DNA from 4 places in the Psychrobium sp. MM17-31 genome. Region 1 is predicted to be linked to each of the others. Evidence: predicted binding sites of a transcription regulator. Region 1 holds the regulator's gene; each other region holds the start of a gene.
The links. Region 1 encodes sigma-54, which starts transcription at its own class of promoters, with help from an activator protein. Its sites were predicted from a motif close to GTTGGCACGNNNNTNGNNT; they were not measured.
Positions count from the first base shown of each region.

Region 2: the regulator sigma-54 is predicted to act here: its motif matches at 3,471-3,489, upstream of glnA (glutamate--ammonia ligase).
Region 3: the regulator sigma-54 is predicted to act here: its motif matches at 800-818, upstream of MHM98_RS02930 (P-II family nitrogen regulator).
Region 4: the regulator sigma-54 is predicted to act here: its motif matches at 2,787-2,805, upstream of flgB (flagellar basal body rod protein FlgB).

Region 1 covers NZ_JAKRGA010000002.1:850,192-857,918, reverse strand. Annotated here, with positions in the region: gene MHM98_RS08425 (hypothetical protein) at 1-352, shown strand, start outside; gene MHM98_RS08420 (DUF393 domain-containing protein) at 349-777, shown strand; gene MHM98_RS08415 (SDR family NAD(P)-dependent oxidoreductase) at 743-1,477, shown strand; gene MHM98_RS08410 (TIGR02450 family Trp-rich protein) at 1,494-1,709, opposite strand; gene MHM98_RS08405 (CIA30 family protein) at 1,712-2,269, opposite strand; gene MHM98_RS08400 (DUF3081 family protein) at 2,289-2,531, opposite strand; gene MHM98_RS08395 (DUF6482 family protein) at 2,539-2,790, opposite strand; gene MHM98_RS08390 (MFS transporter) at 2,970-4,229, opposite strand; gene hpf (ribosome hibernation promoting factor) at 4,348-4,635, opposite strand; gene MHM98_RS08380 (RNA polymerase factor sigma-54) at 4,660-6,153, opposite strand; gene lptB (LPS export ABC transporter ATP-binding protein) at 6,197-6,922, opposite strand; gene lptA (lipopolysaccharide transport periplasmic protein LptA) at 6,923-7,465, opposite strand; gene lptC (LPS export ABC transporter periplasmic protein LptC) at 7,446-7,727, opposite strand, start outside.
Region 2 covers NZ_JAKRGA010000006.1:94,723-102,449, reverse strand. Annotated here, with positions in the region: gene MHM98_RS16930 (EAL domain-containing protein) at 3-1,247, shown strand; gene typA (translational GTPase TypA) at 1,323-3,152, opposite strand; gene glnA (glutamate--ammonia ligase) at 3,576-4,985, shown strand; gene MHM98_RS16915 (DUF4124 domain-containing protein) at 5,105-5,617, shown strand; gene glnL (nitrogen regulation protein NR(II)) at 5,702-6,751, shown strand; gene glnG (nitrogen regulation protein NR(I)) at 6,745-7,727, shown strand, end outside.
Region 3 covers NZ_JAKRGA010000001.1:656,402-664,128, reverse strand. Annotated here, with positions in the region: gene MHM98_RS02935 (alkaline phosphatase D family protein) at 1-588, opposite strand, end outside; gene MHM98_RS02930 (P-II family nitrogen regulator) at 867-1,205, shown strand; gene MHM98_RS02925 (ammonium transporter) at 1,215-2,462, shown strand; gene mpl (UDP-N-acetylmuramate:L-alanyl-gamma-D-glutamyl-meso-diaminopimelate ligase) at 2,588-3,955, shown strand; gene MHM98_RS02915 (flavin prenyltransferase UbiX) at 3,955-4,572, shown strand; gene hpt (hypoxanthine phosphoribosyltransferase) at 4,666-5,202, shown strand; gene MHM98_RS02905 (hypothetical protein) at 5,199-5,942, opposite strand; gene MHM98_RS02900 (ABC transporter ATP-binding protein) at 6,212-7,123, shown strand; gene MHM98_RS02895 (ABC transporter permease) at 7,134-7,727, shown strand, end outside.
Region 4 covers NZ_JAKRGA010000001.1:444,569-452,295, reverse strand. Annotated here, with positions in the region: gene flgA (flagellar basal body P-ring formation chaperone FlgA) at 50-676, opposite strand; gene MHM98_RS01990 (chemotaxis protein) at 942-1,904, shown strand; gene MHM98_RS01985 (protein-glutamate O-methyltransferase CheR) at 1,897-2,727, shown strand; gene flgB (flagellar basal body rod protein FlgB) at 2,838-3,239, shown strand; gene flgC (flagellar basal body rod protein FlgC) at 3,236-3,655, shown strand; gene MHM98_RS01970 (flagellar hook assembly protein FlgD) at 3,666-4,358, shown strand; gene flgE (flagellar hook protein FlgE) at 4,379-5,689, shown strand; gene MHM98_RS01960 (flagellar basal body rod protein FlgF) at 5,852-6,595, shown strand; gene flgG (flagellar basal-body rod protein FlgG) at 6,611-7,399, shown strand; gene flgH (flagellar basal body L-ring protein FlgH) at 7,426-7,727, shown strand, end outside.

The DNA of each region.
Region 1 (7,727 bases):
TCAAGACTCACAATTTGATATCGACCGCTGGCTTATCGGTTTAGATATGACGCAGACTCAAGTGGCAGTCTATGAAATTCCTACCATTGCTGGAATGTTTCCTCGTATGTTCAGTACCGTTATCGACAATGGCATGCGCGCTGGTATTCCAAAGGAGTTGTGGGGCGGTGTGGTGACGGTTTATAAAGATGGCGCAGCCGTTCAGGAGTTTACAGGCAATACTAACCCTAACAATGCTCGGGTGCTGCTGTTAGATAGTGCTGGTAAGGTGATTTATTTTTACGATCGCGGATTCGCCGTTGAGCCGCTGAATAATTTGCGCGCCGTACTTGCACAGGAGATAGCAAAGTGAGGGAAAAATTAACCATCTTTTATGATGGAGAATGTCCGTTGTGTTGTATGGAAATGGATAAACTGCGCGCCCGTGATAACAATAATTTGATTCGCTTGATTAACATTCACAGCAGAGACTTTGAGCGTTTTGAGCAAGTGACAAAAGCCGAGGCGATGGCGGTGTTGCACGGTGTCTATCAAGGACAAATACTAAAGGCGCTAGATGTGACTCATCGCGCTTGGCAGTTAGTTGGATTGGGATTTTGGGTAGCGCCACTGCTGTGGCCGATAATCAAACCCGTATCTCATCGTATATATCTGCAGGTGGCGAAGCATCGTCAGACTATCTCAAGCTTTCTACATCGCCGTTTTGGTTTGGGGCAAGCGCATTGTGACGGAGGTGTGTGTTATGCAAAAGAGCGCAACACTAATCATCGGCGCTAACAGCGAAATCGCTAAAGCGCTGGCTTGTGAATATTTCAGTGCAGACGAGCGTCTTATCGTGATAAGTCGCAATACAAGCCATTATGAGCAAGCTAAGTTCAATGGCGTTCATTGTATTGATATTGCTGATTATCAAGAAAGCTCGATTGAAGCGGCAACCCGTAAGATTGCGAAACTCAAAGATGACGTGATCATTGGACGAGTATTTATTTGTCATGGTGTCTTACACAACGATGATGTTTTTCCTGAAAAGCGCTTGGAAGATTTTTCGTCTAAAGCGTTTAATGACGTTATTGGAGCCAATACCACTACGCCGATGTTGTGGCTTAAATATCTATTGCCTTTGGTAAATTCTAAGTATCGTTGTGTGATGACGTTTTTCTCAGCCCGGGTTGGCAGCATTGGTGATAATGGATTAGGTGGTTGGTATAGCTATCGCGCATCAAAAGCAGCGCTTAATATGTTATTAAAATCAGCAGCAATAGAGCTTGGCCGCCGCGCTAAAAATGTTAAGTTGATTTCTTTTCATCCCGGTACTACGGATTCTCCGCTATCAAAGCCATTTTCCCATAATGTCGCGCCAGAAAAGCTGTTTAGCGCTGAATTTGTCGCGAAACAGCTGGTGGATATTGTCGAGCGCAGCAAGCTCGATGGCTTGCTGAGTTATCTCGATTGGCAAGGGAAAACTATTGAGTGGTAATGGCTAGCAATGAGAGTTACTGCCAACCTAATTTCCATTGTTTGGGATCTTTTAGATCGCGCCAGTTGATGGCGTATTCGTTGTTGTTGATGACAGCTTGGATGATGCACTGCTCAACGCGCTGTTCTTCGTCGTAGTCCACTTGAATGATAGCGAAGTGTTTTTCTTTGTTTGTGATATTTACCTTGGTCCATTTACTGTGGAGCAGGCTTTTAGGGCTAACTTTGTTCATAGTTACTCGCTAAAGCTAATGTTGTGCAGTGTTATGTGAAAAGGGGTGGGAGTTTTACTTGAAATTAATACGCCGATATCGCGAATTGAATCACTGCTCAATGTTGGCGCGTTGCTTATAAGTCGCCCGCGAAACGTTGCTTGGGCGTCTCGTAATGAGAGTTGATGGCTGATGGTTTGATTAGCCTTAGTTGGAAACTCTAGTTTATAACCAATTAAATAGCCGCGAAACAGGCTGCGAAATCTAAGCTGATAGTCATTGCCGTCGCCAGTCACAGTAATGTTAACAGTCTCAATACCTTCCTTAAGTGGCGGCAGCGCTGTGTAAGTACTGCTAAAACCGCCGTTATTTTCGGTAGAGATTTGGCCTGTGAATACAATGTCACCATTTACTTTAACGACATTTCCTTGAGAAAGTCCTCCCATGACACCGTCGTTGGTGATACGCCAGTTAGCGCTATTGAATGCTAGTTGAGTTGGCGTACTGCTTGTTTTTTTAGCGAGTGAAGGGTTGTAGGTCATTAACGCTAGTCCGATTATAGTGATTACTGTTTTCATCATGTCACCACTCATTGGTTTGTTAATCGCGAGCGATTTTTCTGATTAAATTTTCAAACTCGCTTCTAGCGATGCGATCTGACGATTCAATGGTGTACTTGTTGTGAAAGTAGATGGTCATAGTTAGCGTTTTATAACTAAGAAAGCAGGTATAACCATCAAAATCATGCCACGCACTGAGTTGGCGATAGTGATATTTACCATCGCGCTCGACACCATGTTCGAGTATTTTATTGAATACTTTTAAATAATTATGAAGCGCCATTGCGTTGCTACAACCAGATAGTTTCGTTTGTTGCTGCTGGCGATGATAAACCGCACATTTCGTCGTAAGCGGTCTGCAAGCTCAAGGTTGCCGATTGAACGTCATGCTGACGCAATAGTTGTTTCGCATCGCTAAGTGATTGGCAAATAGCTACTTCGCTAAGACTAGGCAGGGCTGAGAAGTTTCCTTGATTGTCGGTGGAGCCAACTAAATAGTGCGTACCGTCAGCAATGCCTATGATGGTAGGTTCGTGAGTCATAACGCTCTCCTTATTTAAGGTGGTTAAGTCATGAATACGAATGCTGTTTAATGAAAGATCATATTATTCTTACAACTGAAATTTGTTGTTGCTTCTATAAAGGAGCAACACCAAATTTCAGATAGCGCAGTGATTCTTGCGCTAAGAGGAACAAAGATAAAGTCATTAAAAATGATGTTCTATTGAGAATTTCCGTTACAGGTCGTCTTACTTAAAAACAGTGAGCTTACTAAACCTATTACAGATATCGCTGCCATCACTATAAACAATTGGTTGAATCCTGCTGTGCCTGGGGATGCATCTAGAATGCGTCCAGCGATAGGTGCGAAGAAAATATCTGGCGTGTAGCCCACCACTGAGATGATCCCCACTGCTGTGCCTGTGATGGCGCCGCTGATTTTAGATTCTGCTAAAAGTGCGAAGTAGACGGCGCGAACGGCAAATACTAAAACGAAGGTAATGAAGATATTAGCTTGCAGTAACCAAGACTCGCCTAATGGAATGAAACTTAAGTAAGCGGCGATTGCCAGTGCAAATATAATGCTGATGAGTTTACTTGGCTGTAATCGGTCGGCTAACAAACCTGCGCCAATGGCGACTAGAGGTCTTACAAAAGAGGCGTTAGATACTAGTTGCGCCGAAGCTACATCATCCATATTCAGCACCTGAGTCGCATAAAGGCCAAAGTAATCGATGCTCTTATAAGCGCAGTAGGCACTGAGTACGATCAGTGCTTGGCTAATGATACTTGGCTGTTTGATGACATCGAGAATAGTTTTTTTAATACTTCTATGCTCTGAGCTAGTAGCTGGGGTAAAGGGTATCATGATATATACCAGCGCCGCCGCTGCCAGTGTCAAGGTTGTATAGAAGGCGATAACGTATACTAAGGCCGCTTGTTTGTCCGCTAACGAGACTAATCCCGCTTCGCTAGGTAGATTGTAATTAAGGATGAGTACACTTACCGTAGCCATGGCTGCTGCCACTAAACCGCGCCCACCATCGAGAATCCCAAAGGCGATGCCTTGTGTGTTTTCGCCGCCCCACAAGCGAGTGATCTTTATCATAGCTGCCCAAAACAGCAGTATTGTGGTTACGCCCCAATAGCCGAATAGTATTGTTAATCCTAGTACTGATGGTATTTGCATTAGATAGAAGCCACCTAATGCAGTGGCTACTAGTGAAATAGTCATTAAGTTTTTAGCGGAAAAACGGTCGGCGATTGCGCCGCCGGGGAAATAAGCAATCATTGCCATAATGCCGTATAAACCGAAGATGTCGCCTAACTGGGTGTTAGAGAGCTCGAATACTTCTAACAGCGTTGGTCTGAAGAATCGCGCAATATGAAAAGGTAAGCTGAAAATGATTTCGCCTGCGAAGACGATAGCAAAGATGATGATAAAACGGTGAACCGGGGATATGTATTGCTGAGTATTCATGAATATTTACACATTTTTATCATTGTGAGCCCATCATAGTGCTGAAAGCGGCAAAGCAAGACGAAGGTTTGGACATTAAAAAGGCCCATAAAATGGGCCTTTAGAATCGAATTGTAAATTAGTGACGTTGTAGTTTTTCTTTGTGTTTGATCACTTGTCGGTCTAATTTGCTCACCATGGAATCGATGGCGGCGTACATATCTTCGTGAGATGACTGAGCGAAGACTTCACCGCCGTTGAGATGAAGGGTTGCTTCGGCTATTTGTTGGAGCTTTTCTACATTCAAAACGACGTGCACGTTATTGATGTGCTCAAAGTGTCGCTCAAGCTTGCTAAATTTACTGTGTACGTATTCGTGAAGAGATTCGGTAATTTCTACGTGATGACCAGATAAATTAATTTGCATAAAGTGTATCCTCCGTAATAGAGCTTACAACAAGCTCTTTCTTTGATTGGACGGTGGGATAGATAGCGCGTCGCGGTATTTTGCAATAGTACGTCTAGCTACTTTGATCCCTTGTTCCGCTAACAAATCTACAATTTTGCTATCGCTCAATGGCTTTTTAGGATTTTCCGCTGCCACCAGTTTTTTGATGATAGCGCGAATGGCGGTGGATGAGCATTCGCCACCATTCTCCGTACTTACATGACTAGAGAAGAAGTATTTAAGTTCAAAAATACCGCGTGGAGTGTGCATGTATTTTTGAGTGGTGACACGAGAAATGGTTGATTCGTGCATTTCTACTGCTTCGGCCACGTCATTTAATACTAGCGGCTTCATGGCTTCTTCGCCATATTCAAAGAAGCCGCGTTGCTGCATAACGATACAGTTGGCTACTTTTAGCAGTGTTTCGTTGCGGCTTTCGATGCTTTTAATAAACCATTTTGCTTCTTGTAAATGACCGCGAATAAACTGGCTGTCACCACTGGTTTTGCTGGTTTTAGACAGCGCCGCATATTGCTCGTTGACGCGAATCTTCGGCATACAATCTGGATTGAGTTCGACTTTCCAGCGCCCTTTTACTTTTTTCACAGAAACATCTGGGATGACGTATTCTTCTTTTTCTTTAACAACCGTTGTGCCCGGATGCGGGTTCAAGGTTTGAATTAGCTTGATGGCGTTGCCAAGCTGTAATTCTTTGAGCTTGGTTTTGCGGGCTAAGGTGCGGTAATCTCGTAGTGCCAGCATTTCCATGTAGTTTTCGACCAGCATAATGGCTTCGTCGCGCCATTCGGTGTCATCTGGCATGTGCTTGAGCTGAATAGCCAAACATTCGCTTGGAGTGCGTGCTGCTACGCCGATAGGATCGAAGTGTTGAACGCGTTTTAAAACCGCTTCTACTTCGTCTAGTTCAATTTCAGGATCTGACATTGCTTGTAGAATGTCTTCACAATCTTGTGTGAGGTAACCTGTTTCTTCAATGGCATCGATAATGGCAAAAGCGATAGCGCGATCGGTATCTGAAAATGGCGTTAGGTTAGCTTGCCACATTAGATGGTCTTGTAGATTTTCAGTGGTTTCACCTTGATAGACAAAATCGCTATCTGGGCCAGGAGTTGAAGATGAAACTGGCGCCGCTGGACCTGAAGATATGTAATCGTCCCAAGTGGTGTCAGTTGGTAATTCATCTGACACGCTGTTTTGATCAAGGGCTTCTGAGGTATCTATTGAGCTGGCATCGGATGGCGCTTCAAAATCGTCGTTGTTGTTGAACTCCTCTGATTTTTGTTCGCTTGTTGATGCGTCGGCTTTGTCGTTTGATTCAAAGTTTTCTTCTACTTCAAGTAACGGATTTGAGTCGAGTGCTTCTTGTATCTCTTGTTGCAGGTCGAGCGTTGATAGTTGCAATAAGCGAATTGCTTGTTGCAACTGAGGGGTCATAGTGAGTGACTGACCTAATTTTAACTGTAATGACGCTTTCATCTATATCCGTTATTGTTTTTCTTACTGTGACAGCTGCCTACTACTATAATCTGAATTGCTCACCTAAATAAACATCTCTTACAGTTTGATTGGCTAATATTTCATCGGGCTTGCCTTGGGCAATCATTTCGCCATGAGAAACGATATAAGCAAACTCACACACATCAAGGGTTTCACGTACATTGTGGTCGGTAATTAATACGCCGAGACCACGGTTCTTTAATTGCTCGATTATTTGTTTTATGTCAATTACCGAGATGGGATCGACGCCTGCAAATGGCTCATCGAGTAAAATGAACTCGGGATCAGCGGCAAGGGCGCGGGCGATTTCGACGCGGCGACGCTCGCCACCAGAGAGTGCCATCCCTAAACTGTCACGAATGTGTTGAATGTGAAACTCATCGAGTAAGCTCTCTAGCTTTTCTAGGCGCTGTTTCTTGTTGAGATCTTTGCGGGTTTGCAAGATCGCCATAATATTGTCAAAGACAGTGAGCTTGCGAAAGATTGACGACTCTTGCGGCAGATAACCGATGCCTTGGCGCGCACGCAAATGCATTGGCATCAACGTCATATCGGTATCGCCAATAGTCACTTGGCCGTTGTCGCTTGGTACAAGTCCAACAACCATGTAAAAGGTCGTTGTTTTACCGGCGCCATTAGGACCGAGTAGGCCAACGATTTGGCCTTTGGATACTTCTAAACTGACGTCTTTTACAACCTGACGGCCAGAGTAATTTTTTGCTAGATGTGAAGCGCTGAGTTTGCTCATTTATTCTTTTTCGTCTTTTTTAGGCTGCTTGTCTTCTTTAGGCTGCGGCTCTTCTTTAGGCTGTAGCACCGTAGTCACTTGTTCGTCGTTTTTTGGGTTGCCGTCGGCATTGAGAATACGTTTTTCAATATCGTAGTTGATGGCGTCGCCACTCACTGTATTCTCGCCCCATTTTACTGAAACGCTTTTTGACATTTTGATAAGATTTTTGGCGCGTTCAAATCGGATGTCTTTGGCTTGGGCAGAGATCTTCGCGCCATCATCCATCGTTTGCGAGAAGCTCGCTGGCTTGCCACTAAACACCATGACTTCTTCGCCGCGGCGGCCGTGATTGTACACTTCAAGGTAGTCGGCGCTGATATTGATTGAGCCTTGTGTAATACGTACATTGCCTTTGTAGATGGCAATGTTTCTACCTATATCGATATTTTGATTGTCGGCACTAATTTCCGCTTTTTTGGTTAAATCGTCTGTTAACGCGTGCACATTGGTTTGTGTTAACACACCAACTAACAATAGGGCACTAAGGCGTAATAGTTTCATAGGTTGCCTGTATATCTTTAATTAATTCAAATTGTCGCAGATTGAGATCTGCTTTTAAGCCAATTCCGGTGGCGTTGTATTGTGTTCCTTCAATAATAATCTTTTTGTCACTAGTGACTTGCATCGTCGTTAAATTAACCTCCAAATAAGAGGTTTTAATTTGCTTCAACGATTGCTCTGGATCTGTTGAGCTAATGATGACATTGTCATTGAGTATCACGCGATCGTTTTGATCGAATACGCCGTTATCTGCATCGATCTT
Region 2 (7,727 bases), on a different contig from region 1:
TTATGGACGTTTTCATTGCACGGCAAGCTATCTTAAACAGAAAGCAACAAGTTTCTGCTTATGAGCTCTTCTTTCGGGAAGGGCCTAGAAACGCCTATCCTGAAAATACCGATCACCACGAAGCGACTTCCAAGTTGATTGGCCGAACCTACTTCAACAAAGGGATTCGCCCTTTTACTTGCGGTAAACGCGCATTAATCAATTTTTCTGAAGAATCCCTATTAAAACGCTTACCTTTTCTATTGCCTAAAAACGAAATCCTCATTGAAATTTTGGAAGACGTTCGCCCAACTGATGAAGTGTTTAAGGTGTGTAAGGAGCTAGTAAAATCAGGCTACTCTATAGCCCTTGACGATTTTGTCTACAAGCCTGAATGGAAACGTTTTTTAACCGTTGTTCGGGTCATTAAGTTTGATATTCAACACACGCCGCTCAAAACAATCGAGCCCTTGGTGACAGAATTACTCGCTAAGACCAAGATAAAATTACTGGCAGAAAAAGTCGAAACACAAGAGGAATACCAACAAGCCGTCGATATGGGATTTCATTTGTTTCAAGGCTATTATTTTTGCCAACCCGAAATGAAGCAAAGCCAAGAAATAGAATCGACACAAATGCTATTGGTGATGCTATTTAACGAAGTCAGTAAACCCAACATCAACCATAAAAAAGTCATAGAACTGTTAGAGCGCGACTGCAATTTGGTTTATAAACTGTTGTGCTACGTCAACTCTGGCATCTTCCCCATCAAAGGGAAAATCACTTCAGTAAAACAAGCCATCACTTACATGGGTGAACTGCAGCTCAAAGAGCTTATTTCACTGTTTTTTACGGCTGTTCTAGCGCAAGAAAAACCGCCTGAACTCATTCAAATTTGTGCCACTCGCGCCAAATTCTGCGAGAGCATTATTAATGAAATCGCGCCTAAGTTTTGCGATCAAGCCTTTATGGTGGGAATGTTTTCACTGATCGACGCCATTCTCGATATTCCAATGCGCGATGTTACCGAACGTTTATCATTAGATGATGCAATTTGTGAAACACTACACGACGAAGACGACATATCCCAATCGCCAATCAGTATGGCCCTTAGAACTATAAAATATTTAGAGCGCGGCAGCTGGCATCAGTCTGAGCGCGAAGCCATGAAGTTACGCGTTCCTATTGAAACCGTTAACAAACATTACCAAGCAGCCATCGAATGGGCTGAACATCTCGAAGATTGCGATATGCCGCAAATGAATTAACTGTATTAAAACCCGCACAATAAAAAAGGCCGACATAATGTCGGCCTCTTTAGTTTAGCTCAGGTTAGCTAGTGATTAACCGCGACTTGCGCGTTTACGATCACTTTCCGTTAATAGCTTCTTACGAATACGGATGCTTTCTGGTGTAACTTCTACTAGCTCATCGTCATCGATAAACTCTAGTGCTTGCTCTAGTGTGTAAACGATTGGCGGCGTTAGAACTTGCGCGTCATCAGTACCAGAGGCACGAACGTTAGTTAGCTGCTTACCTTTAAGCGCGTTAACTGTTAAGTCGTTTTCACGGCTGTGAATACCTAGAATCTGACCTTCGTAAATCTCGTCACCGTGGTTGGTGAATAGACGACCGCGTTGCTGTAGGTTAAACAGTGCGTAAGTCAGTGCTTTACCAGTCGCGTTAGAGATTAGTACACCGTTTTGACGTTGACCGATGTCGCCACCTTTGTGCTCTGCGTACTCTTCAAACGTGTGGTATAGAAGACCAGAACCAGACGTTAATGACATAAACTCAGTTTGGAAGCCGATTAAACCACGTGAAGGCATATCAAAATCGATACGTACACGGCCTTTACCGTCAAGCTGCATGTTGTTCATTACCGCTTTACGCAGACCCAACTTCTCCATTACCGAACCTTGATGCTCTTCTTCGATATCAACGGTAACTTTTTCCATTGGCTCCATTTTCACGCCATCAACTTCTTTGATGATTACTTCTGGACGAGAAATCGCAAGCTCGAAACCTTCACGACGCATGTTTTCGATTAATACGCCTAAGTGAAGCTCACCACGACCAGATACACGGAACTTATCTGGATCGTCTCCTTGCTCAACGCGTAATGCTACGTTGTGTACAAGTTCTTGTTCTAAACGCTCGTGAATGTTGCGTGAAGTAACGAATTTACCTTCTTTACCGGCAAACGGTGAGTTGTTTACTTGGAATGTCATGGTAACTGTTGGCTCATCAACAGATAGCGCTGGTAATGGCTCTACGTTATCAACTGAACAGATAGTGTCAGAGATTTTTAACTCGCCTAAACCAGTGATAGCTACGATGTTACCAGCATGTGCTTCATCAACTTCCATACGGTCAAGGCCTAAGTAACCCATTACCGTACCCACTTTACCTTTACGAGTAGAACCGTCAGCCATAGAAACAACAACTTGTTGGTTTGGCTTAACTACACCGCGCTTGATACGGCCAACACCGATTACACCTACGTAAGAGTTGTAATCTAGCTGTGAGATTTGCATTTGGAAATCGCCAGCAGGATCAGCATCTGGTGCAGATACGTTTTCTAGAATCGCATCGAATAACGCATTCATGTTATCTGTTGGCTCGTCGGCATCCATCGTTGCCCAACCGTTTAGTGCCGAAGCGTAAACAGTCGTGAAATCTAACTGCTCGTCAGTTGCACCTAGGTTATCGAATAGATCGAAGATTTGATCCATAACCCAATCAGGACGTGCGCCTGGACGGTCAATTTTGTTAATAACAACGATTGGTTTCAAACCTTGCGCGAACGCTTTCTGCGTTACGAAACGCGTTTGTGGCATAGGGCCATCAACTGCGTCTACTAGTAGTAATACCGAGTCTACCATCGACATGATACGCTCTACTTCACCACCGAAATCGGCGTGTCCTGGAGTATCTACGATGTTGATGCGGTGATCATTCCAGTTAATGGCCGTTGGTTTTGCCAAGATGGTAATACCACGCTCTTTTTCAAGATCGTTTGAATCCATTACGCGCTCTTCGGCTTCGCCGCGAGACTCAACCGTACCAGATTGTGCTAACAGTTTATCAACCAGAGTCGTTTTACCGTGGTCAACGTGAGCAATGATTGCAACGTTACGCAACTTGCTGATATCAGTAATATTATTTGACATACATTTCGCCTAAATAGGAATAATCAGCTCAGCCTGACTATTCAAAACCATGGATACCAGCCGCGCATTGCGTCTGGTACAAAAATTAGGCGGCAAATTCTACAGACTTGTCACCTCAAAAGCTATCTATTTAGCATTCTAACCACAGATTGTGACGAGAATATTGAACCAGTACACACCGCACCAATTTGTAGCAGTTGAATAAGGAACAACACCTTCGCACCAATATGGTGCAACCAACTGATCAATGTGGTGCAAAAACAACACATTCACTTCACTCTAAAAACAATAAATCAATTACTATCAAATACTTAAACTGTTGGCACAATATTGGCTTTAACGGCTGTAGTTGAATCATTGGTGCAATTATTTTTATCTCAAAAAGTAATCGCCTAAATAAAATTAGTTAAGAGGAAACACCCAATGTCTATTGAGAATGTTCTAGAGTTAATTAAAGAAAACGACGTGAAATTTATCGATTTACGTTTCACTGATACCAAAGGTAAAGAGCAGCACATCAGTATTCCTGCTCACCAAGTTGACGAAGACTTTTTCGAAGACGGTAAAATGTTTGACGGCTCTTCAATCGCTGGTTGGAAAGCAATTAACAACTCAGACATGGTAATGATGCCAGATGCTTCTACTGCGGTATTAGACCCATTCTGCGACATCCCAACACTTAACATCCGTTGTGACATCTTAGAACCAGACACACTACAAGGTTACGATCGCGACCCACGTTCAGTGGCTAAACGCGCTGAAGAATACATGCGCAGCGCTGGCTTCGCTGACGATGTACTATTTGGCCCAGAGCCAGAGTTCTTCCTATTTGACGATGTTCGTTACAAAAACGATATCAATGGTGCGTCTTACTCAATCGACGATAAAGAAGCATGTTGGAACTCAAACACTGAATACGAAGAAGGCAATACAGGTCACCGTCCTGCGATCAAAGGCGGTTACTTCCCAGTATCTCCAGTAGATTCTTCACAAGATATCCGTAGTGCTATGTGTATGCTCATGGATCAAATGGGCTTAGTAGTAGAAGCACATCACCACGAAGTAGCAACCGCTGGTCAAAACGAAATTGCATGTCGCTTTAACACTATCGTTAACAAAGCTGACGAAATTCAAATCTACAAATACGTAGTTCACAACGTAGCGCACGAATTTGGTAAAACTGCGACCTTTATGCCTAAGCCGATTTCACAAGACAACGGTAGCGGTATGCACTGTCACATGTCTCTAGCAAAGGATGGTCAAAACTTATTTGCTGGTGACAAGTACGGCGGTTTATCTGAAACAGCACTTTACTACATTGGCGGTATCATCAAGCATGCTAAAGCACTAAACGCTTTCACTAACGCGTCAACTAACTCGTACAAGCGTCTAGTTCCTGGTTTCGAAGCGCCAGTAATGCTAGCTTACTCAGCGCGTAACCGTAGTGCGTCAATCCGTATACCTGTTGTACCATCACCAAAAGCACGTCGTATCGAAGTTCGCTTCCCTGATCCAACAGCTAACCCATACCTAGCGTTCTCTGCGCTACTAATGGCTGGCCTTGACGGTATCAAGAACAAGATCCACCCAGGTGATGCAATGGATAAAGATCTATACGATCTACCAGCTGAAGAAGCAGCAGCAATTCCAACAGTTGCTGAGTCGTTTGCTGAAGCACTAGAAGCATTAAAAGCAGATAACGACTTCCTAACAGAAGGTGGCGTATTCTCTAAAGACGCTATCGAAGCTTACATCGAGCTGAAATCGCAAGAAGTAGAGCGCCTAAACCTTGCAGTTAGCCCAGTTGAATTTGAAATGTACTACAGCGTTTAATCGTTAAGTCGCATTTCTTAAAAAGCCTGCAACTTTGCAGGCTTTTTTGTGCCAGTTTGAAAAATATTCAGTTAAGGCGCATTATTAAAGACAATGTATAATCAACAAAAACTGCCGTTATGTATAAATATCTCATCGCCATTATCTTACTGAGCTTAACGCTAACGGTATCGGCCTTCACTGTGTATAAAAAGGTCAATAAAGACGGCACTGTAACCTACTCAGACAAACCCTTTCCCGGAGCTAAAAAAGCCAAGCTGCCGCCAATAAACACTCGAGCTACTCAGCCAATCCCTAAACCTATCGAAGTGGAAAAACCTGAGAAAAAAGCTGTGGCTAACATTACCGTGCTATCACCAACCAATGGCGATTCTATTCGCAGCAATGCCGGCGAATTAAACATTCGTATAGGTGCGACACACGATGCCGTTGACGATTACCTCATTCAGCTTTTAATCAATGAAAAGCCCTATGGCAAACCAACCAAAAACACCACTTTTGCACTAAAAGAACTCGACCGCGGCATCATTAAAATTAAAGCGTTATTACAAACGCGTCGTGGCAAAGTTCTTGCAGCTTCTGATGAAACGGTTGTTTACATGCATAAAGCCTCAATAAATCGCGCTAGATAGCCCAAAATTGAGCAAGATGTTTGCAATCGACAATCTTTCGCACCAAAATGGTGCGTTAATAGATTTCAATCATTGGAGCTCAAGGTGGCCAGCATTTACAAGTCGATTTTTGATAATGTGGTATCGAGTATTTTATTACTCGATCAGCAGCTTTGCGTGCAACATAGCAATCAAGCAGCAGAGCAATTATTAAAAATTAGTACCAAACGCATGGCGGGAAGCCACCTCAATACCTTGTTCCATCATCTAAGTTCAAGCACTCAGCTATTTTCACAAGTATTTGAAACCGACCAAGGCTTTACCGACAATCTTGCGACCTTGATTAGCGTCGATGGCCGCAGCGTCACCATCGATCTCAGTGTGAGCCCACTAGAAGTCGATGACGAGCACTTCTTATTAGTAGAAATTAGACAAGTCGACCAACAGCAGCGCATCTCCGAAGAGATGCAGCAGCTGACCCAGCAGCAACTCGCCAAGAACTTGGTTAAAGGCCTTGCTCACGAGATCAAAAATCCCCTCGGCGGATTACGCGGTGCAGCGCAGCTTTTACATCGTCAGCTCGATGAAGAAAACCGAGAATATACTCAGATGATTATGGAACAGGCGGATCGTCTCAACAATTTAGTTGAGCGCCTACTAGGGCCCAATACTCACCATCAGCACAAACTGCACAACATTCATCAGGTGTTGGAAAAAATAATTAAACTAGTGTCCATTGAACTACCAACAGGGATCAGCATAGAGCGCGACTATGATCCCAGTATTCCCGATATCTCCATCGACGATGAACAGATCCAGCAAGCATTGTTGAACATCATTCAAAATGCAATTCAGGCAATGGGTAAAAGCGGTCATCTGACAGTAATGAGCCGCGTCACCAACCAAGTCACTATCAATGGTCAGCGCCATCGACTCGCCGTCGAAATTAAGATTATCGATAACGGTCCCGGCATTGCACCACAATTGCACAACACCCTGTTTTACCCCATGGTGACAGGCCGTGCTGAGGGAACAGGCCTCGGTTTATCTATCGCGCAAACGCTAATACAGCAACATCACGGACGTATCGATTTTACTTCGCGCCCAGGTAAAACCGAATTCACCGTTTCACTACCAGTAATTAAGGAATCCTAATGACCGAACAAGTATGGGTACTGGACGACGACAGTTCAATTCGCTGGGTATTAGAAAAAGCATTATCGAGCGCTAATATCAGCGTTGGCACCTTTGCCGCCGCGGAAAGTCTGTGGGAAGCCTTAGCACACGAACAACCAAGTGTTATTGTCTCTGATGTACGAATGCCTGATACCGACGGCATGGAATTACTAGGCCGCATACAAGAGCATTTCCCAGAAATTCCGGTCATCATAATTACAGCGCATTCCGATCTCGATAGCGCGGTAAGTGCCTATCAAAGCGGCGCTTTTGAATACTTGCCCAAACCCTTTGATATCGATGACGCATTAGGCTTAATCAATCGCGCCATCGACCACAGTAACGAACAAACTAAACGCGCTAAAAAAACCGCTAACAATCAGAGTGCAACGCCAGAAATCATCGGCGAAGCGCCTGCGATGCAAGAGGTTTTCCGCGCCATTGGCCGCTTATCATCATCGAGCATTAGTGTGCTTATCAACGGTCAATCGGGAACGGGTAAAGAGTTAGTCGCCAAGGCGCTGCACAAGCACAGCCCGCGTAAAGACAATAATTTTATCGCGCTTAACATGGCGGCTATTCCCAAAGATCTGATTGAATCTGAATTATTCGGTCACGAAAAAGGCGCGTTTACTGGCGCAAATACCGTGCGTGAAGGTCGCTTCGAACAGGCCAACGGCGGCACTTTATTTCTCGATGAAATCGGCGATATGCCACTAGAGGTACAAACGCGATTACTACGTGTCTTAGCAGATGGGCAGTTTTACCGTGTTGGTGGCCACCAGCCTGTGTCGGTAGACGTTCGAATTATTGCGGCAACTCACCAAAACCTTGAGCAGCTAGTGATTGACGGTGAATTCCGTGAAGATTTATTCCATCGCCTTAATGTAATTCGCATTCATATCCCAAGCCTCAACGAGCGTCGTGAAGATATTCCGACGTTGGCCGATCACTT
Region 3 (7,727 bases), on a different contig from region 1:
TAAGTGAACGATGAAATCTAGCTCTGGCTGGTTGAGAATAGATAGGTAGGCATTGTAGTAACGGCCTACATAGTCTTGACAACTTACGAAGGCAAATTTAACCGCTTGATCGGCGCTGGCTTCAGGCGCGGTTTTAGTGCGGCCAACGTTAGTCACGTATTGAATATCGTCATTAATGTACACGAAGCGGTAGTAATACGTGGTGTATGGGTCTAAATCTGTGACACGTACTTTCAAACAATGGTCATTGTCTTTGTACGCGTTAAGCATTTCATCGACGCGCACGTCGGTAAACTCTTTGTCAGTGGCAACTTGCAATTGCACTTTTATGTCATCTGCTGCGCTGTCTTCTACGCGTGTCCATAAAATCACACTGCTAGGTTTAGGATCCCCCGACATTAATGATTGCGGGAAAAATTTCGCGCTAGGTTGTAGGCCTGTTGGTTTTGGCGTTGGTGTCGGAGTTGGTGCTGGCGTTGGTGTCACTGAGGTGTTTGACGAACCGCCACAACCAGCAAGACCACCTAGAGCAACTGCAGAAGCACTGACCACAATGGTGGACAGGAATTTACGGCGTGTATAACTCATTACTAAAATCCTTTGTCTTTATTATTTTTGTTTAAATTGTTCAATCGAGTTTATGTCTTGGTTTAGCACTTTAAAAGGGATTTTTGAAGATATTAAGACAAAGTTCGAATTTGGCGCAAAAGGTAAAATCAACGCACCAATTTGGTGCGAAAGTTAAGGGCTATTATGAGTTAATCTTGGTTAATTATCTTTGGTAACAACAAGTTACTAACTTGGTACGGCTCTTGTTATTCGTTGGTTAGCTAAACAATTTATTTTTAAAACTATAAGGGCTAACTATGAAACTGATAACTGCCATCATTAAGCCATTTAAGCTAGATGATGTGAGAAACGCGATTAGCGAAGCGGGCATCGAGGGATTAACGGTGTCTGAAGTAAGGGGCTTTGGTCGCCAGAAAGGACATACCGAATTATATCGCGGCGCGGAATACCAAGTAGATTTCCTCCCGAAAATGAAGCTAGAAATTGGCTGCGATGACAACGATGTTGATCGTGTAGTTGAAGCCATTTGCAGTGCTGCACATACCGGAAAAATCGGCGACGGCAAAATCTTTGTCACCAACCTCGAACAATCAATCCGTATTAGAACCAGTGAAACTGGCGTAGACGCGCTGTAAGGAGTCATGATGGAAGAGTTAACAAAAATGGGTGCAACGGTTACCGAATTGCGCTTCGCATTAGATACATTTTATTTCTTAATCTCGGGGGTGTTAGTCATGTGGATGGCTGCGGGTTTTGCCATGCTAGAAGCAGGCTTAGTGCGCTCTAAAAATACCACAGAGATTTTAACCAAAAACATTTGTTTATATGCCATTGCTTGTACCATGTTTCTATTGGTGGGTTACAACATTATGTACGTTGATAATGCTGAAGGTGGCTGGCTACCAACATTATCTACGTTTATTGGCACGCAGGCTGATGGCGCGGATCACGCACTAGAGTCAGACTTCTTTTTCCAAGTTGTTTTTGTGGCAACGGCAATGTCGATTGTTTCTGGCGCGGTGGCTGAGCGTATGAAGTTGTGGGCATTTTTAATTTTCACTGTGGTACTGACAGGCTTTATCTACCCAGTAGAAGGCTTCTGGACTTGGGGTGGTGGTTTCGTGTCTAAACTTGGCTTCGTTGATTTTGCTGGCTCAGGTATTGTCCACATGGCTGGTGCAGCTGCCGCTGTAGCTGGTGTGTTATTACTCGGCGCTCGTAAAGGTAAGTATGGTCCAAACGGCCAAGTAAACCCGATCCCTGGTTCTAACTTACCAATGGCTACTCTTGGTACCTTTATCTTATGGATGGGCTGGTTCGGTTTTAACGGTGGCTCTCAATTATTAGTCTCGGATGCGGAAAATGCGTCATCTGTAGCGAAGATCTTCGTTAACACGAATAGCGCGGCAGCGTTAGGCGCAATCAGTGCATTAATCGTGTGTCGTATTTTATGGGGCAAGGCTGATTTAACCATGATCCTCAATGGCGCATTAGCCGGTCTGGTGGCTATTACGGCTGATCCGCTATCTCCTTCATTACCTGTTGCAGCATTGATTGGCTTACTTGCTGGTGGCTTAGTGGTGTTCTCAATCGTAATGCTCGACAAAATTTGTTTCGATGACCCTGTTGGTGCTGTCTCTGTCCACGGTGTTGCTGGTTTGTTTGGCTTAATGTTAGTGCCATTTAGCAACAGTGATGCAACCTTTAGCGGCCAATTGTTAGGCGCCGCGATTATCTTCGCTTGGGTATTTAGCACCAGTTTTGTAGTGTGGTTAGTACTTAAGAAAACCATGGGTATTCGAGTTAGTGAAGAAGAAGAGTATTTAGGCATGGACGTGGCCGATTGTGGCATCGATGCCTATCCAGAGTTTGTGACTGTTAAAGGAAGTTAACTTCTTATTCAGTCACTACCTATAAGATATGAAGCCCGCATTTGATGCGGGCTTTTTTATTTTTGCTGATTATCAAACGCTCCCTTGTTATGATGCGCCTTAATGATTGTTATGATTAAATTTCTATGAAACACATCCACATTTTAGGTATTTGCGGCACCTTTATGGGCGGCATTGCTATTTTAGCCCGTGAATTGGGCTTTAAAGTCACAGGTAGTGACGCCAACGTTTATCCACCAATGAGCACTCAGCTTGAGCAAAGCGGTATTGAATTAATTGAAGGTTATGATCCTAGTCAGTTAGAGCCTGCTCCTGATCTAGTTGTGGTTGGCAATGCCATGAGTCGCGGCAACCCTTGTGTTGAGTTTATGCTCGATCGCAACATTCCTTATACGTCGGGACCACAATGGTTACTTGAAAACCTATTAAAAGATCGCTGGGTGATTGCGCTTTCTGGCACCCATGGCAAAACGACGACCGCCAGTATGGTGGCATGGATTTTAGAAGATAACGATCAACGCCCTGGTTTTCTGATCGGTGGTGTGCCGCAGTGTCTAGGCGTGTCAGCGAAACTTGGCGAAGCGCCATTTTTTGTGGTTGAAGCTGATGAATACGATAGCGCGTTTTTCGATAAGCGCTCTAAGTTTGTTCACTATCGTCCCCGTACGCTGGTGATTAACAATTTAGAATTTGATCACGCCGATATCTTCCCTGATTTAGCGGCGATCCAGCGTCAGTTCCATCATTTGATTCGCATGGTGCCTTCCAATGGCTTGGTGATTTCGCCAACGGAGACAAAATCATCTGAAGAAGTACTCGCCATGGGCTGTTGGAGTGAAACTCAAACCATGGGACACAATGGTGACTGGTCTTATGAACTACTTAACTCTGATGGTTCAAGTTTTAAAGTGTGCTATCAAGGAAAATTTGTTGGTCAGCTTGACTGGGATCTCATTGGTAAGCACAACGTCCAAAATGCGATGATGGCGATTGCCGCTGCGCGTCATGTTGGGATGAGTACTGGGCAGGCGATTGATTCACTGTCACGCTTTGTTAATGCTAAACGTCGTCTTGAAACACGCGGTGTGGTTAATAAGGTGACGGTTTATGATGATTTTGCTCATCACCCAACGGCTATTCACACCACGCTGGAAGGTTTGCGTGCCAAGGTTGGACAGCAGCGAATTATTGCGATTTTAGAGCCTCGCTCAAATACAATGAAGCAGGGCGTTCATCAAGATACCTTGTTTAATTCCATGAGCGAAGCAGATGCAATTTTCTTATATCAGCCAAGTGATATTGGGTGGGATATGCGCGATATGGTCACTGACAACGCGCCAATGACAGTTATTGAGAGTGATCTTGAGAAATTGGTCGAGCGTATTGTTGAGCTTGCTGAGCCAAATGACCATTTACTTGTGATGAGTAATGGTGGCTTTGGTGGCATTCATCAAAAACTACTCGATAGACTTGCCCTCAAGGAGACTGTCTAATGGCAAACTTTGACCGCCGAATTACTCTCGCCCTCACAGGTGCATCGGGCGCGCCTTATGGTTTGCGCTTGCTGCAGCAGTTGTTAGCAGCCAATAGTCAGGTGTATTTATTATTGTCTGATGCGGCGAAAATTGTGTTGGCTACCGAAGCAGACTTAGCCATTCCACAAGAGCATAAAGCAGCGCAAGACTTTTTAAATCAGCATTTTGCTGCCAAAGATTCACAAATACAGTTGCTTGAAAAAAGCGATTGGTTTAGCGCGCCAGCGTCAGGTTCATCATCGCCAAAACAAATGGTGATTTGCCCGTGTTCGATGGGGACGCTGTCGGCGATTAGCCACGGTGCGAGCAATAATTTAATTGAACGTGCCGCCGATGTGGTAATGAAAGAGCGTGGTCAGCTGTTGATTGCTTGGCGCGAAAGCCCACTATCGACATTGCATTTAGAAAACATGGTGAGCTTATCCCGCCTTGGCGTTACCTTGATGCCACTTGCTCCCGGTTTCTATCATAAGCCGCAGACACTAGAAGAGATTATCGATTTTATGGTGGCGCGCATTCTCGATCATCTTAATATCGAGCAGACATTAGTATTGCCGTGGATGCACGAAAAATAGAGTGTGATCACGATCACAACTGTGTGTTGGCTATTAGCGTTGTCAGACGTTAATAGCTAGGATCGCCTTGTCTAAAACTCCCTAGGAACCATGATGATTAAACACACTACCGAAGTGATGATCTCTAAAGAAGAAATTGCTGATAAAGTTGCACAGCTTGGCAAGCAAATCGAAGCTCACTATAAAGATTCTGAAAACCTATTAATGGTAGCCTTATTACGCGGTTCAGTGGTGTTTTTAGCTGACTTGAGTCGTGCTGTTGATTTACCGTTATCAATGGATTTCATGACGGTGTCGAGCTATGGCTCTAGCATGGAAAGTACGCGTGATGTGAAGATCTTAAAAGATTTGACTGAAAGCATTAAAGGCCGTGACGTTATTATCGTTGAAGATATTATTGATACGGGTAACACGCTGTCTAAGGTCGTGGAAATTTTAACGCTTCGTGAGCCTAAATCACTAACTTTATGTACTTTACTTGATAAGCCATCACGCCGTGAAGTTGAAGTAGACGTCGATTGGATTGGCTTTAGCATTCCTGATGAATTCGTGGTTGGTTATGGTATTGATTACGCTGAAAAATACCGTAACTTACCACACGTTGCCAAGGTTATTCCATTAGAAGACTAGTGATGCTGGTGGGTTAATGGCAGCGCCATTGACCGCTTTTCGATAGCCGCGGTAATTTGTGGAATTAAATGCGCGTGTTTCTTGTGTAGGTAATGTATCAAGTTGATATGTTTCAGCATCGGAGATACGCGTTTTATTTTTGTATCTTTAAAATGCTTGGCGATTATTTCATTAGCCCGTTCCTCGGTACTAATCACATAATCCACTCGTCCTAATGTTAGTAGTTTGAATTTCTTTTCTGTGCCGCCAACGCGTGACACATAACGGGGAAACTGACTGACAAATTTCTCTTCCCATTGCACTCCGCGATGCATGCCTACCGTAAACCGCAAGATATCTGCCGGGTGTTTAAAGTCAGTTTTGCCCTCAATGGTGTAAGCGTAGGCTGACATTTGATACAGGGTTATTGGAATGGGGATTAAATTGTCGTAATTTTCTTCTATTCCTTCCACACGTAACAGTTCACCGTCTAGTTGGCCTTGATTACTAAAGGTTAATGAGCGCTTTGACGGTAAGCTGGTTACTGATAACTCGATGCCTAATTCTCGATAAATCGGTGACAGAAAATTAAATACGTGTTGTTGAATTTCACTGGTTTTGATTTGCCCAAGCACGATCTTTTGGGGAATAGCTGGCGATTGAACCTTACTTGCAATGATATGATTTGGTGAGGAAGTGAAGGCAAAACTCGATTGAATGAAAAGACTGCTAATCAATACAAACACGTAGATTAATTTCATTCAATATTGCTCCAATGCTCGTCATTTTAAGACGCGACTTCAATCCAAGAGCTTTATTTTAGACAAATGATGACAGAAAAAAAATGTTTCACATCGACTTTTCTACGATTGTAATAAAAATGTCATAAAACCCTTTGCGCTCTTTGTTAGTGCCTTTGTGATTTTTACCTGATCATTTACTGTTGCTTTCACGTATAATGTCGCCAAATTTCAATCCCTATTTCATAAATAATAGGGCTTCTCAATTAGAGTACCTCAACAGGACATTCATGAGCGCATTACGAATAAAAGGCCTCACTAAAACCTATCGCGGTGGTGTGCAGGCGCTAAAAGGTATTGATTTAACGGTAGAGCAGGGGGATTTTTATGCCTTGCTAGGGCCAAATGGCGCGGGAAAATCAACGACTATTGGCATCATTTCATCGCTGGTTAATAAAACTGACGGTGAAGTAGAAGTATTTGGCCACAATCTCGAAACAGAGTTAGTAAAAGCTAAACAGCAGATCGGTTTGGTACCCCAAGAGTTTAACTTTAACCAGTTTGAAACCGTTTTACAGGTGGTGATGAATCAAGCGGGGTATTATGGTGTGACACGAAAATTGGCGCTTGAACGCGCTGAAAAATACTTAACTGAATTAGATTTATGGGAAAAGCGCAATGCGCGCTCTCGTGAATTGTCTGGTGGTATGAAGCGCCGTTTAATGATTGCCCGTGCGTTAATGCATGAGCCGCGTTTACTTATTTTAGATGAGCCAACCGCTGGGGTTGATATTGAGTTAAGACGTTCGATGTGGGACTTTTTGCAAAAGCTCAATCGCGATGGTGTGACTATTATTCTAACCACCCACTATCTCGAAGAAGCGGAATCATTATGTCGTAACATCGGTATTATCGATCACGGCACCATAGTACAGAATACGACAATGAAGGCCTTGTTATCACAGCTCAATATCGAAACCTTCGTTCTTGATATCAAGCAGATTGACGGTGAGGTGAATATTGAAGGCTTTGAAACTCGTTTGCTTGATGATCACACCCTTGAGGTGGATGTTGAGCAAGGCCATGAGCTTAATTCTTTATTTGCCAAACTATCTAGCGCCAACATCAGTGTGCTGAGTATGCGCAACAAAGCTAACCGTCTCGAAGAGCTATTTCTTCGTTTAGTTAACCAAACGCGCTAGGAGTTTTAACGTGTCTGCTAATTTTATCGCGCTTTCAAGTTTACTGCGCAAAGAAACTAATCGCTTTACTCGCATTTGGCTGCAAACGCTAGTGCCGCCAGCGATTACTATGAGCCTGTATTTTGTGATTTTTGGAACGCTTATCGGTGAGCGTATCGGCACTATGTCAGGCTTTAGTTATATGGAATTTATTGTGCCGGGCCTTATTATGATGTCGGTTATTACCAACTCATATTCCAATGTCGCCTCGTCATTTTTCAGCTCTAAATTCCAACGTAATGTCGAAGAGTTATTAGTGTCACCTGTGCCAACGTGGATTATTATTGCCGGTTATGTTGGCGGTGGTGTCGCACGTGGTCTTTTGGTTGGCTGTATTGTCACTGTATTGTCGCTGTACTTTGTCGACCTAAACATCGCTAACTTTGGTGTGCTGGTGGTGAGTGTATTATTCACCTCAATCTTGTTTTCACTAGGTGGTTTAATTAACGCTATTATGGCCAAGAGCTATGACGATATCAGCATTATTCCCAACTTTGTATTAACACCTTTGACCTACTTGGGTGGTGTATTCTACTCATTGACGTTATTACCAGAATTTTGGCAA
Region 4 (7,727 bases), on a different contig from region 1:
CTATTAATATTCCTCTTCAAAACCTCTATCGGCGGGGCTTTAAGAAACTTTAGCGTTTTTTTAAATTTATTTCTGCGTGGCCTACTGCAACCACAGTCGCTTCGATGATTCTACCAGAACTATTGTTTTTGATGGAAATTTTTTGGCCGCGACTGCCGTCATTTAAGGCAACCCCTGTAGATTTAATCTGCAGTGAGCCATTTTTTGCAGTGATATTTACTTGCTCGTCTTTACACACCATACAGATGAGATTAGCCAGCAACGGGCGTCCACCTTGGATGTAACGCTTAACTTTAGAGCCAGCGATATCTTCGATTTTATAGACAACAGGGCCAACGACCATTGATGTGTCGACATATTCAATGACTAAGTTTTGGACTGTCAGTAGCTCGCCAACGGCAAGGTTTTGCCGAGCTGTAACCACTGGGCTTAACGTTTTAACTTGTACAGGCACGAAAATTCGCCATGCATTTGGGCAAGAAACACTGACTGTGTTGTTGCGTCTAATACCTCGCTTCGACGACAGGGCTATTGCCAAATTATTGCCACAAGATGTCAGCTTTTTTCTTCTATCGATGGGGGAAATAGTAATTTCTGATTTTTTATCGGGTGATTGTTCGATTTTTCCTTTAATATAGGCATGTATTTGGTTTTCTATTTTTTCGTGAACAGACATTGTGTTAGCGGCAACATTTTTTGCTAAAACAAACGCAAAGACGGCCGATAGAAAGATTAGGAAACGTGGTATTTGCATATAATGCTTAATTTGATTACTTTGTTTGACACTATTCATAAGTCACTATATTTTATTTAATTAATCATTGTATTAAATGTATTGTTCGTAGACATGGTAGGTAGCTTGTGCAGGCCACAATAACATTCATGGATGAATCTAGCATAAACGAACCCTTTTCTCTAACTGTCTATTATATGGAGCTATTATGGCCGGTGTCCTGGATTCAGTAAATCAAAGAACGCAACTTGTAGGACAAAATCGATTGGAGCTATTGCTGTTTAAGCTCAACGGTATGCAGCGCTATGGCATTAACGTATTTAAGGTTAAGGAAGTTCTCCAATGTCCTCGTCTTACTTCATTACCTAACCTTGCGCGAGAAGTTCGCGGCATAGCTCATATTCGCGGTGAAACCATTTCTGTTATCGATTTAAGTATGGCCACTGGTGGCCGTATGATCGATGATATCGAAAACCGCTTCATTATTATTACAGAGTACAATCGCTCAATTCAGGGCTTTTTGGTGGATTCTGTTGAACGCATTATCAACCTCAATTGGGAACAAATCATGCCGCCGCCAGAAGGGTCGGGTAAAACCAACTATCTAACAGCGGTAACTGAAGTCGATAATGGCATGGTGGGAATTCTTGACGTTGAGAAGATCTTAATGGAAGTTGCTCCACCAGAAGACGAAATGACCGATGAGGTGCTGGAAGATGCAAAAGCTATTGTTAAAGGCACTTCTAAGAAGATTATGATCGCCGATGACTCTATGGTAGCGCTTAATCAAATAAAACGCGCGTTAACGCCGCTTGGTCTTGAAATTGTCGAAGCTAAGAATGGACGTTTAGCGTTGGATAAGCTGTTAGAAATCAGCGAAGAGTGTGAAGAATCAATTACAGAACAAATTGGTTTGCTTATTTCAGATATTGAAATGCCAGAGATGGATGGCTATACATTAACTTCTGAAATTCGTACTAAAGACAAATTGAAAGACCTACGTGTGATCCTTCATACTTCTCTTAGTGGCGTATTCAACCAAGCGATGGTTGATAACGTTGGCGCCGATGATTTTATTGCCAAGTTCAATCCGGATGATTTAGCGGGCGCGGTTGAACGAAATATTAACATCTTACATTCTGAGCCTGCTCGGGACATAACGAGTGAATAAAGCAGATTTAACACCTCAAGAATACACGGAATTTTGTAAATTTTTAGAGAAGCACTGCGGTATTGTGCTTGGCGCGAGTAAGCAGTATTTAGTGCGCAGTCGTTTATCACCTCTGTTAAGTGAAACAAATTGTGAGTCGTTATCGCAGCTAGTTAAAAAGGCGATGATGATTCACGAACGTGCATTGCGCTCTACCGTTATCGATGCGATGACTACCAATGAAACACTGTGGTTTAGAGATAAATATCCATTTGATATTTTGACTACGCGTTTGTTGCCAGAATTTTCGAAAGTTGGCCGACCATTGAAAATTTGGTCGGCGGCAAGCTCGTCAGGGCAGGAGCCTTATTCTATTGCCATGACCTGCTTAGAGTATAAAGAAAAGAACCCTGGCGCATTAAAATTTGGTTTTGAAATATTGGGTACTGACATTTCTGACAGTATGTTGGCGCATTGTAATAAGGGTGAGTACGATAAATTAGCGCTGTCGCGTGGTTTGTCGCCTGAGCGCTTACGCAAGTTCTTTAATCCATCGTCAGATAATTGTTATGTGATTAAGGATGAAGTGAAACGTCATGTGAAGTTTCGCTCGTTTAATTTACTCGACAATTTCGCGCTACTCGGTCGTTTTGACATTGTTTTTTGTCGTAACGTGCTTATTTATTTCTCGCCGGAAGTGAAGCGGCAAATATTCGCCAACTTTGCCAAGGTGACAAATAAAGAAGGCTATTTAATGCTTGGCGCATCAGAATCTATCAATGGTTTAACTGATGATTTCAAGATGAACCGCTGTTCGTCAGGCATCGTTTACCAAGCTGTTTAAACCGTAATTCATTTCCAAAAAGGGCATCTATTATTGCCCTTTTTTTATATCTTCTTCATATTGGCACATCGCTTGCTTTTATCTCTACAAACCGTAACAGAGACAAAAATATGGCGATTTCATTTGAAAAGGCACTGGGTATTTCCCAATACACAGTAGGTGTGCGTTCAAGACGTGCCGAAATGTTGGCGAGTAACATCGTTAATGCCGACACTCCGCATTACAAAGCGCGTGATTTAGATTTTGCCACCGCTATGAAATCCGCTAAACAAAACTTGTCGACTAGTATGGCGAGAACACACGATAAACATTTTAATATCACCACTAAAGATACTTCTGGTGAGGCTTTTCGCGTGCCAACACAGCCTGATACTGGCGATGGAAATACGGTAGATGTACAAGTGGAACGAAACTTGTATATGCAAAATGCATTAGAGTATCAATCGAGCTTGCAATTCTTAGGCGGCAAGTTCAAAAGCTTAAGATTAGCTATTAAAGGAACAGGATCATGAGTTTATATAATATCTTTGATGTCGCTGGTTCTGGCATGAGCGCACAGTCGTTGCGTTTAAATGTAACCGCATCAAATTTGGCCAATGCTAACAGTGTTAGCAGCAGTGCTGAGCAGACATACCGCGGTCGTCATCCAGTTTTTGCCGCCGAAATGCAAAAAGCTGCCGCAGGGCAACAGGAAGAATCGGTTAAGGTTAAAGTGCTGGGTATTGTAGAAGATAAAGATCCACTCAAGATGGAATACAACCCTAATCATCCAATGGCTGATCAAGACGGATACATCTATAAACCAAACGTTAATGTGATGGAAGAAATGGCCAATATGATTTCAGCTTCACGTTCATATCAAACCAATGTTCAAGTAGCAGATGCGGCAAAGCAAATGCTAATGAGAACATTACAACTTGGCAGATAGGAGAGACTAAATGACTACAGTAAACACAGGTAATGCTTATTTAGACTCTCTGCGAGTTAAAGAAGAGCCTTATAAAGTTGACGATGGCTCTAACCAAACGCTCAACCAAGAAGATTTCTTTAAGTTGTTAACACAGCAGTTATCACAGCAAGATCCGTCAAAGCCAGTTGATAATGATCAGATGCTGTCGCAAATGGCGTCTATTAGTACCGTAGAAGGTATTAATACCATGACTAAAGAGTTCGAGAACTTGAATACGGTAATGACGTCATCGCAGGCGTTACAAGCATCGACGCTAGTTGGTCAGAAAGTACTTATTCCTACAAATGTGTCAAATAAACCAGCCAATGAAGGAGTTGATGCAGTAATTAGTATGCCAGCATCTTCAAGTGGTGATGTCATCGTTAATGTTGAGAACGAAGCTGGCGAGTTAATTCGCACAATCAACATCGGTAAACAAAATCCGGGTAACAACGAATTTTCTTGGGATGGCAAAGACAATGATGGCAACCAAGTAAAAGAAGGTAATTATACCATTAAGGCCACTGGTACTGTAGATGGTGAAAAACAAGATTTAGCCGTATCAACTTATAGTCATGTATCAAGTGTAAATCTTGGCAATGGCAGCAACGGCGTTATTTTAAATTTAAGAGGGCTCGGCAATATTTCGCTATCTGAAGTATTAGCGGTTGCCGAAAGTTAATCTAAGAAGAGGATTCGAACATGTCTTTTAATATTGCACTCAGTGGTATCTCAGCAGCGAAGAAGGATCTCGATGTTACTGCAAATAACATTGCTAACGTAAACACTATTGGTTTTAAAGAATCTCGCGCAGAGTTTGCCGATGTATACGCCTCTTCTTTATTTACTAACTCAAGTACTAAAGCGGGTGACGGTGTAACTACGGCGCAAGTGGCGCAGCAGTTCCATCAAGGTAGTTTATCATTTACTAATAACGCGTTAGATTTAGCGATTACAGGTCCAGGCTTTTTTGTTACTTCTGATGGTTTAGATTCTAAAGATCTAACTTTTACTCGTGCTGGTGCCTTTAAGCTTAACAATGAAAACTTTATCGTTGATTCTAACGGCAATTATTTACAAACTTACCCTGTAAATAATGACGGTACATCGGCTGCCATTAATTTGACATCGACATCAGGTATGCAAATTCCTGAAACTGCAGGTGTGCCGGTTAAGACGGGTATGGTGAACATGGCGGCTAACTTACCGGCGAACGCGACAGGCAAAACGGTTGCAAACTTTGATATTTCAGATCCAGCGACTTACAACCACTCAACTTCCATTACTATTTACGATTCCTTGGGTGAAGCACATGTTCAAACTAGTTATTTTGTAAAAGATGATACTGCGCCGAATCAATGGGCGATGTTCACGGCAGTTGACGGTAAAAAAGTTGATGCTGTAGCGCCGACCACTAACCTAACTGCTGCAACAGCGGGTACTAATCATGTTGGTGCGGTGGTTAACTTCACTAATAGCGGTGTTTATCAACAGCCTGCGAATCCTGATATTGTATTAGAGCCGCTAGGTACTCCAGGTGCAGGTGTTTATAGCTCTGGTGCTGATGGTACGCAAAACGTTAATGTGCGTCTTGAAGGGCCAACGCAGTTCTCTTCAGGTTTTGAGGTAACTTCTCTTGAGCAAGATGGTTTAACGGTTGGTCGATTAACTGGTGTTGAAATTGGCCCAGACGGACTGGTGAAAGCGACATACAGTAATGGTAGTTCACAACCTCTTGGCCGTGTTGCTATGGCGCGCTTTAGAAATGAGCAAGGCTTAACGCAAATCGGTAATACTTCTTGGAAAGCGAGTCAAGGTTCTGGCGAGCCATTAGCTGGTGAAGGTGATAGCGGCACATTTGGTACTATTAAGTCTGCCGCCCTAGAGCAAGCAAACGTTGACTTAACTACTGAATTAGTTGATTTGATTGCTGCACAGCGTAACTTCCAAGCCAACTCTCGTGCACTAGAGGTTAACCAAACCTTGTCACAAACTATCTTACAAATCAGATAATTAATCTGATTACCTAAGGCGCTTTTACCTGTGGTTTAAGCGCCTTCTTTCCTACAATTATCATTTCTTAAATTTTATTTCTTTATTTTGGCACACCCGTTGCATTCTCAAGAATAACAACGCTGATTTCAGCAAAACGCTATTTTTTTGACGAGGTGAATGATGGATAAATTACTTTATATATCCATGAGTGGCGCCAAAGAAAACTTAAACGCAACCGCATTGCGTGCCAATAATCTTGCTAATGCTAAAACAACTGGCTTTAAAGCAGATATTGAGCAGGCGCGTTCAATGCAAGCTTATGGTGAAGGTATGCCAACTCGCGTGTTCTCGCTCACTGAACGCCCTGCGCAAGACTTTTCTCATGGTGCCATGATAACGACGGCTCGCGATTTAGATGTCGCAGTGCAAGGCGATGGCTGGTTAGTGGTTGAGTCTAAAGATGGAACACCAGCCTTATCACGTGCTGGTTCATTACAAATTGACAATGCAGGCATGCTGCGCAATGGCGCTGGTCAATTGGTATTAGGTGACAATGGGCCAATCGCGCTGCCAATTCCCCTCGATAAATTAAAAATAGGTAACGACGGTGTTATTACCGTTCATCCACAAGGCGCGCCAGCTACGGTGACTGAAGAAGCCGGGCGTTTGCAATTGGTTAACCCCGATAAGCGCGACTTGGTTAAAGGTGAAGATGGCCTGTTCCGCCGTAAAGATGGCGGTCCTTTTGAAAATGACGCTAATGTGACAATCGCCAGCGGAATGCTTGAAGGCAGTAACGTTAACGCGGTTAGCGAAATGGTTGATTTGATCAGCCTTCAACGACAATTTGACATGCAAGTGAAGATGATGAAAACGGCTGAAGAAGTCGATACATCACAAGATCGTTTGCTACGTCTATCTTAATTTAGGAGAATTCACATGCATGCTGCATTATGGATAAGTAAATCAGGGCTAGACGCACAGCAAACTGATATCGCTACAATTTCAAATAACTTGGCTAACGCCAGTACCGTCGGTTACAAAAAATCTCGAGCAGTATTTGAAGATCTGTTGTATCAAAACATCAACCAACCGGGTGGTCGTTCATCGCAAAATACCGAATTACCAGCAGGTTTAATGTTAGGTGCAGGTACCAAAGTTGTTGCCACTCAAAAAGAGTTTACTCAAGGCAACATGCTAACCACTGAAAATTCATTGGATATGATGGTGGAAGGCGATGGTTTTTTTGAAATTCTTATGCCCGACGGTAACATTGCTTATACCCGTAACGGTCAGTTCATGCTTGATGAACAGGGACAAATTGTTACGCCTGGTAGTGGTTACTTACTACAGCCAACAATCACTATTCCTCAAGATGCGCAAAGTATTACCATTTCTTCTGAAGGCGAAGTCTCTGTTCGTCAAATCGGTCAGGCGGAAAACACTGTCATTGGTCAGCTAACAATTTCTAACTTTATTAATCCACAAGGCCTAGAGCCAATGGGACAGAACCTGTACACCGAAACGGGCGTAAGTGGTACGCCAATTCAAGGTAATCCTGGGTTAAATGGTTTGGGCTCTATTCGTCAAGGGGCGCTTGAAACTTCAAACGTTAATGTGACGGAAGAGTTGGTTAACTTGATTGAATCACAACGTGTTTATGAAATGAACTCGAAAGTCATTTCAGCAGTAGATCAAATGATGAGCTTCGTGACACAGCAACTTTAATCGTTAGCTGTAGGAGAGTGAATACCATGAAAAAAGCATTAACTATCGCATCTGTCATTTTATTGTCGGGTTGTATGTCGACTCAAGATAAGCCGATCGCTGATGATCCTTATTACGCGCCAATTTATCCTGAGCAACCACCAGTCAATATCGTAAAAACGGGCTCATTATTTGACGCTAATCGATTGGAAAGTTTATACGCCGATGTTAAAGCGCGTCGCGTTGGTGACATTATCGAAGTGGTGTTAAGTGAAAACACTTCTGCTAAGAAAAAAGCCAACAGTAATACTAAGAAAGAAAATAGCGCGACTTTGACACCTGTTACTGG